DNA from 2 places in the Geobacillus lituanicus genome. Region 2 is predicted to be linked to the other one. Evidence: riboswitches for the same ligand, from Rfam matches in the RefSeq annotation. Region 2 holds a riboswitch; the other holds the start of a gene.
What was found. Region 2 has a riboswitch for S-adenosylmethionine ahead of ACR1UW_RS08265 (hypothetical protein). Riboswitches for the same ligand answer to the same signal wherever they lie in the genome.

Region 1 (3,413 bases), 400 kb from region 2:
TCGATATATTCTGTTGCTAATGGCAATTTTTGTTGGTTTAAAATCGTGATATGCGTCTCGCGCCACTCGACAGAGCGCGGGATGGCAAAGGTGTCCATCGTCGTCTTCCTTTCTTTTCACATTTTTCGTTGATCCGAGCCGGCACTGGGCCGGTCGGCGCCGCGTTACTGTTCGGTTTCTGCAAACACTCGGCGGAAGCCGTCCGTTCCGGTCAGCTCGTTGCGCTCGACAATTAGGCGGCGGCCGAGGCGGAGCGCGTGTCGTTTGGCGGCAAGGCGGGCTTCTTTCTGCTCGATGCCGTCAAGGTCGGCCACATGGGCGAGGCCGATCGTCCGGCGGATGACTTCGCAGCCGGCAAAGCCGACAGCATCGATGAACGCATGCCGGAGCACTTCGTCAAGCAAGCCCGGTGTCGCGGCGTACGTCTCGATGCTTTTGGTGCGCCAAAGCTCCGAGAATATGGACGCAAAGACGTCCCAGGTCCGGTCGATGTGATCAAAGAGCGGTTGGCGCTCAACGTCAGGGCGGGACAACGCATTTAACAGCAAGTTGGCGAAAAACTGCCCAAGGTCAAAGCCGATCGGGCCGTAAAAGGCGAATTCCGGGTCGATCACTTTCGTTTCGTCGGTGCTTGCGAAAATGCTGCCGGTATGCAAATCGCCATGCAGAAGCACATCGGCTTCGGTTAAAAACTTGCGCTTCAACTTCGCCGCTTCCAAACGGAGGCGGTCGTCATTCCAAAGCGTTTCGACGTCCGGCCGCAGCTCGTCTTCGAAGTTGTTCGTGTCATGGTCGAAAAATGGATCGGTGAAGACGAGATCTTCGGTGATTTTGCACAGCTCCGGATTGACGAAGCTTTGCGCCAATTTCTTTTTCTCTTGCTGGTTCATGCCGAAATCGGATGTGTAAAACGCTGTTTTGGCGATAAATTCGCCGATATGCCGGGACAAAAGCGGTAATGTTTTCCCTTCGATCAACCCTTTGCGGGCGATTTGCAGACGGGACAAGTCTTCCATCACGGTAATGGCAAGCGATTCGTCAGAATAGTAGACGTTCGGCACGTATTGCGGTACATAGCTGGCAAACGTGCGCAACGCGTTGCTTTCAATAACCGCGCGCTTTAACGTGAGCGGCCAGCTTTCGCCGACGACTTTCGCGTACGGGAGCGCCTGTTTGATGATGACGCCTTGCTTCGTTTCCTGATCGACGATATGAAAGACTAAGTTTAAGTTTCCGTCGCCGATTTCGCGGCACACAAGCGGCGCCCCGTCTCGGAATAGGCCGAGGCGGACGGCGAGGGCGGTCGCTTTTTGTTCGGTGAGCGGTTCGTAAACAGTGGATTGGACAATCGTCATTTTCACGTTCCCCCTTTAGGTTTTGGCAAATGAAAAAGCCTCTTTCGCATACGGAAAGAGGCTTGAAGATGCATCGTCTTCGCGCCTCTTATCTTTCAGAAAGACATCGGTCTTTCTGTTGGACTTAGCACCGTGCCCTGCGGAAGCGGTTCGCTTCCGGCGCCGCCTTTGGCGTGCGCCCTATCTCACGATAGCATTACGGTCGGTTGCTGGGCTTCATTGGGCCAATTCCCTCAGCCAACTCTTGATAAGAGTACCGATCTAGCTATTAAGTTTTTGCAATTTTCACGATGTTAACAATCGTTTGGTTGCTTGATTCGAATGATACAGGTTGGGCTGGCGGATTGTCAATACGTTTTGAAAAATTTTTTTGCCGCCTCTTCATAATCGTGCGGCCGGCGGTCGGCAAACACCGGGATGCGTGCGCGGACGTCCGCAACGAGCGAGGGATCGATGTCGGCCGAGAGAATGCCCGGCTTCTCGTCCGCCTCGGCGATAATTTCGCCCCATGGGTCGATGATGAGCGAATGGCCGGCGAAGACGTTGTTCGGGTCGCGTCCGGCCCGGTTGCAAGCGACGACATAGCATTGGTTTTCAATCGCCCGCGCCATCAGGAGCGTCCGCCAATGGTGAAGGCGGGGAAGCGGCCATTCGGCGACGACAAACAGCACTTCCGCTCCGGCCAACGCATGGGCGCGAATCCACTCCGGAAATCGGATGTCATAGCAAATGACCCCAGCGCACGGCAGCCCGTCAAGCGAGAACAAGCCTGGCTCGTTTCCCGGCTGCAAATACAAATGTTCATCCATCAATTGGAACAGGTGAAGCTTGCTGTATTCGCCGACGATTTGGCCATGGCGGTCGGCCACGATCATCGTGTTTGTCACGCCGGCGGCTGTTTTTTTGGCGACCGAACCGGCGACGAAATGGACGCCGTACGTTTGCGCCAATCGGGAAGCGAGCGCCTTCGCCCGTTCGGCGCCTTCGTCGGCAATTTCATCCAGGCGCGTCAAATCGTAGCCGGTCGTCCATAACTCTGGCAGCACGATGATGTCAGCGCCGTCTTTGGCAGCGGATTCCACGGCCTGTTCGGCTTGCTGTTCGTTTTTTGCTGGATCGCCAAATGCAATGTCAAGCTGCAGGCAGGCGATGCGGATCGTCATGAGCGTTCACCTCGGAAAAAAATTTTTCTTTACATTTTGCTTTTAACGATATATGATGTTGCACTAGAATTTCAAGAATTTTTGAGAAGGTGTGGACGATGACGATCGAATTTCCCTTTTCCGAACTGCTTGAACAGCTGCCGAAGCAGTTTTTCGCCTCGCTCGTGGCGAAAGTCGGTGCGAAGATCAAGGCGGGTTATGATGTGATCAACTTAGGGCAGGGCAATCCGGATCAGCCGACGCCGGCGCACATTGTCGAAGCGATGCAGAAGGCAGCCGCGAACCCAAAATACCATAAATATTCGCCGTTTCAAGGCTACTCGTTTTTGAAAGAAGCCGTAGCGGCGTTTTACGCGCGCGAGTACGGGGTGACGATCGACCCGGCCCGCGAGGTCGCCATCTTGTTCGGCGGCAAAGCCGGGCTTGTCGAGCTGCCGCTTTGCCTCGTCAACCCGGGCGATGTCGTGCTCGTCCCGGACCCGGGTTATCCGGACTATTGGTCGGGAATCGCGCTCGCCCGCGCGCGGATGGAAATGATGCCGCTTGTCGCGGAGAATGGGTTTCTGCCGGATTATTCGGCCATTCCCAGGGCGGCGGCCGACCGGGCGAAACTGATGTTTTTAAACTATCCGAACAACCCGACCGGCGCGACGGCGACGAAGGAGTTTTTTGCTGAAACGGTGGCGTTTGCGGAAAAGTACGGCATAGCCGTTGTGCATGATTTTGCCTATGGCGCGATCGGCTTTGACGGCCAAAAGCCGGTCAGCTTTCTAGAAGTGGACGGGGCGAAAGACATTGGCGTTGAAATCTACACGTTCTCGAAAACGTACAATATGGCCGGCTGGCGCGTGGCGTTCGCTGTCGGCAATGAGCGGATCATCCGTGCCATTGAGTT
Region 2 (3,413 bases):
TAGTGATGATGCTGTGCATAAATTTCATCGGCCAAGCGCTGAAACGTGCGGCTGATGCAAGACAACGACTAGGATAAGGGGGAAGAAAATGTGAAGAGAAAATGGCTGGCGGCTCTCGCCGCGCTCTTGCTCGTGCTCGCCGGGTGCACGGGCAAATCCGACACAACGAGCGGAAAGGGCAACAATAACGAAAAACCGGCGGCTCAGAAGGAAGACATCAGCAAATTCCCGATGACGGTGAAAAACGACGGGAAAATCATCGATGGCGGCGTGTTGAAATACGGCCTTGTGTCCGATACGCCGTTTGAAGGGACGCTCAGCTATGCATTCTACACCGGAGCGCCCGACGCAGAGATTTTGCAATTTTTTGACGAGTCGCTTTTCCGGACGAACGGTGACTATGAAATTACAAATGATGGGGCTGCCACGTATGAGTTGTCGGATGATAAAAAGACGATGACAATCCGTATTAAAGACAATGTGAATTGGCATGACGGCCAGCCGGTGACCGCTGAAGACTTGGAGTATGCGTATTTGGTCATCGGCCATAAAGATTACACCGGCGTCCGCTATGGCGATGCGCTCATCCAAGGGATCGTCGGGATGGAAGAATATCACAGCGGCAAAGCGGATAAAATTTCCGGCATTAAAGTCATCGACAAAAAGACGTTGACGATCACATGGAAACAGGCCAATCCGTCGGTGTTGACTGGCATTTGGGCGTATCCGCTGCCGAAGCATTACTTGAAAGACATTCCGATCAAAGACTTGGCGAAATCGGATAAAATCCGGAAAAACCCGATCGGGTTCGGTCCGTTTAAAGTGAAGAAAATCGTTCCGGGCGAGTCGGTAGAGTTTGTTCGCAATGATGACTACTGGGCTGGCAAACCGAACTTGGAAGGCGTCATTTTGAAAGTCGTCAGCCCGCAAGTCGTCCTGCAAGCGCTGAAAAAAGGCGAAATTGACGTCGCTGAGTTCCCGACTGACCAATATTTGAACGCGAAAGGGACGAAAAACATTCAGTTTATCGGTAAAGTGGATTTGGCGTACAACTATATCGGCTTTAAACTCGGCCATTGGGATGCGAAAAAGCAGGAAAACGTAATGGACAATCCGAAATTCCAAAACAAAAAACTGCGCCAAGCCATGGCGTACGCCATCAACAACCAAGAGGTGGCCGACCGCCTGTATCATGGTTTGCGCTTCCCGGCGACCACGCTGATCCCGCCGTCGTTCCCGGGCTATCATGACAGTTCCATCAAAGGGTATACGTACAATCCGGAAAAAGCGAAACAATTGCTGGATGAAGCGGGATATAAAGATGTGGATGGCGATGGCCTCCGCGAAGATCCAAACGGCAAAAAATTCAAGATCAACTTCTTGGCGATGAGCGGTGGGGACATCGCTGAACCGCTGGCCAAATTTTATATGCAATGCTGGAGAGATGTGGGCCTCGATGTTCAGCTTGTAGACGGACGCTTGGCGGAGTTCAACTCCTTCTACGATATGGTCGAAAAAGACGATCCGAAAGTGGATGTCTACGCCGCCGCTTGGAGAACTGGAACGGACGTCGACCCGTACGGATTGTACGGCCGCAACGTCATGTTCAACTACTCGCGTTGGGTGAATGAGAAAAACGATGAACTGTTGGAAAAAGGCCATTCCGAACAGGCGTTTGACAAAGAATATCGACGGAAAATTTACAGCGAGTGGCAAAAGCTAATGAACGAAGAAGTGCCGGTCATCCCAACGTTGTATCGTTCCGCCATCTATGCGGTCAACAACCGTGTCGCCAACTTCACGGTCGATCCGAGCTCGAAGCTGACGTGGAAAGATGTCGGCGTCACGTCCGAGCAACCGGAAGTCGAACAATGACGATTGTTGCCTTTGATGATGTACGATAAGATAGAAGATAAATTGCATACGTCTTATCAAGAGTGGGCGAGAGAACGGGCTTGATGACCCCACAGCAACCTGCCGCAGGCAAGGTGCTAACACCCGCAAAGCGGTTTCGCTTTGGATGATAAGAACGGCTCATGACCCCTTTCGCATCATTCCGAGGCGAAGGGGGTTTTTGTCGATAGGGGGTGAAGGGGGAATAGTGAAGAGGGACATGTCGATCCGAGCTTGCATGGCCGCTCATCTCCCTGCCGCAGCGTTCGCCGTTTGTGTCATGCGCTGTGTGCAGGCGGAGCTCATCCGGTTTGACTCTAAGGCGGCGGTGCATGTCGACCGTGGGGACGGATACGTTCATTTGTATGGGGAAGCGCAAGGAACAGCCTTTTCGTTGTTGTTGACCAACAGTGAGGCGGACGAATGGAAGGCGGACGGACCGTACGCCCTTGACCGCTACATATGGACAGAGCTTGGGAAAAAAGGGATTTTCCCGATGCAGATGACGCCGTATTTACAAGCAGTATGGTTAATGGAGTCATAGAAAGGAAGAGGACGAATGGCAGTCAAAAAATTTGAGCATGTCGGTATTCAAGTGAAAGACATCGAGGCATCGAAAGCGTTTTATCAAAACGTCGTCGGCTTGGAGCTGCTCGGCGAAATGATTCATACGAACGGCACGATGAAATTGGCGTTTTTAGGGATTGACGGCTCGATCATTGTCGAGCTGATCGAAGGATACAATCCGGATTTGCCGACGGAAGGAAAAGTGCACCACGTGGCGTTTACGGTCGAAGGCATCGAGCAGGAAAAAGAACGGCTTCAGTCGCTGGGTGTGCCGCTTGTGTGGGAAGAAATAACGACACTTCCGAACGGGGCAAAATATTTGTTCTTCCTCGGGCCCGACGGCGAATGGATCGAGTTTTACGAGCCTGCTCGATAAATGGCGTCACGCTAGGCGGCCAGCTGTTTGGGCCGCCTATGAATTTGCCGTCTGGCGATTGGCGCTTCGTTCTATTTTTCTTCGTATGGCCTTGCCTGCCGCTAGACAACAACCGTCCATGTAGGAGTCGTCGTCTTCTCGATTCAATGGTATACTAGAAAAAGAGAGGGGGAGGATGACGTGGAAGAAATGATCGTGCACGCGATTCAAGACGACTACCCTGATGAATTCGCCTGGTGCTACGGCTGCGGGCGTCTGAATGAACAAGGCCACCATTTCCGCACCGGGTGGCGGGGCGACAAAACGGTGACGGTGTATACGCCGCGTCCGGAACATACGGCGATTCCAGGGTTTGTGTACGGCGGGCTGATCGCCTCGCTCATTGATTGCCACGGCACCGGTTCAGCGGCGCTTGCCTTGCATCGGAAAAACGGCCATGAACCAGGGAGCGGGGAAACGCCGCCGCGCTTTGTCACTGCGTCGCTTCACGTCGATTTCGTCAAGCCGACGCCGCATGGCGTGCCGCTTGTCGCCGTCGGCACTGTGACGGAGATTCATCCGAAAAAATGGAAAGTGG

Region 1: another riboswitch for S-adenosylmethionine. It lies ahead of mtnK (S-methyl-5-thioribose kinase); the one in region 2 lies ahead of ACR1UW_RS08265 (hypothetical protein).

What each region holds. Positions count from the first base shown of each region.
Region 1 is NZ_CP194773.1:1,230,108-1,233,520, forward strand. It holds gene mtnA (S-methyl-5-thioribose-1-phosphate isomerase) at 1-98, opposite strand, end outside; gene mtnK (S-methyl-5-thioribose kinase) at 165-1,355, opposite strand; SAM riboswitch class I at 1,441-1,609, opposite strand; gene ACR1UW_RS06220 (carbon-nitrogen family hydrolase) at 1,703-2,518, opposite strand; gene ACR1UW_RS06225 (pyridoxal phosphate-dependent aminotransferase) at 2,617-3,413, shown strand, end outside.
Region 2 is NZ_CP194773.1:1,634,470-1,637,882, forward strand. It holds gene ACR1UW_RS08255 (ABC transporter permease) at 1-77, shown strand, start outside; gene opp4A (oligopeptide ABC transporter substrate-binding protein) at 91-1,875, shown strand; SAM riboswitch class I at 1,926-2,030, shown strand; gene ACR1UW_RS08265 (hypothetical protein) at 2,114-2,437, shown strand; gene ACR1UW_RS08270 (VOC family protein) at 2,453-2,836, shown strand; gene ACR1UW_RS08275 (PaaI family thioesterase) at 3,017-3,413, shown strand, end outside.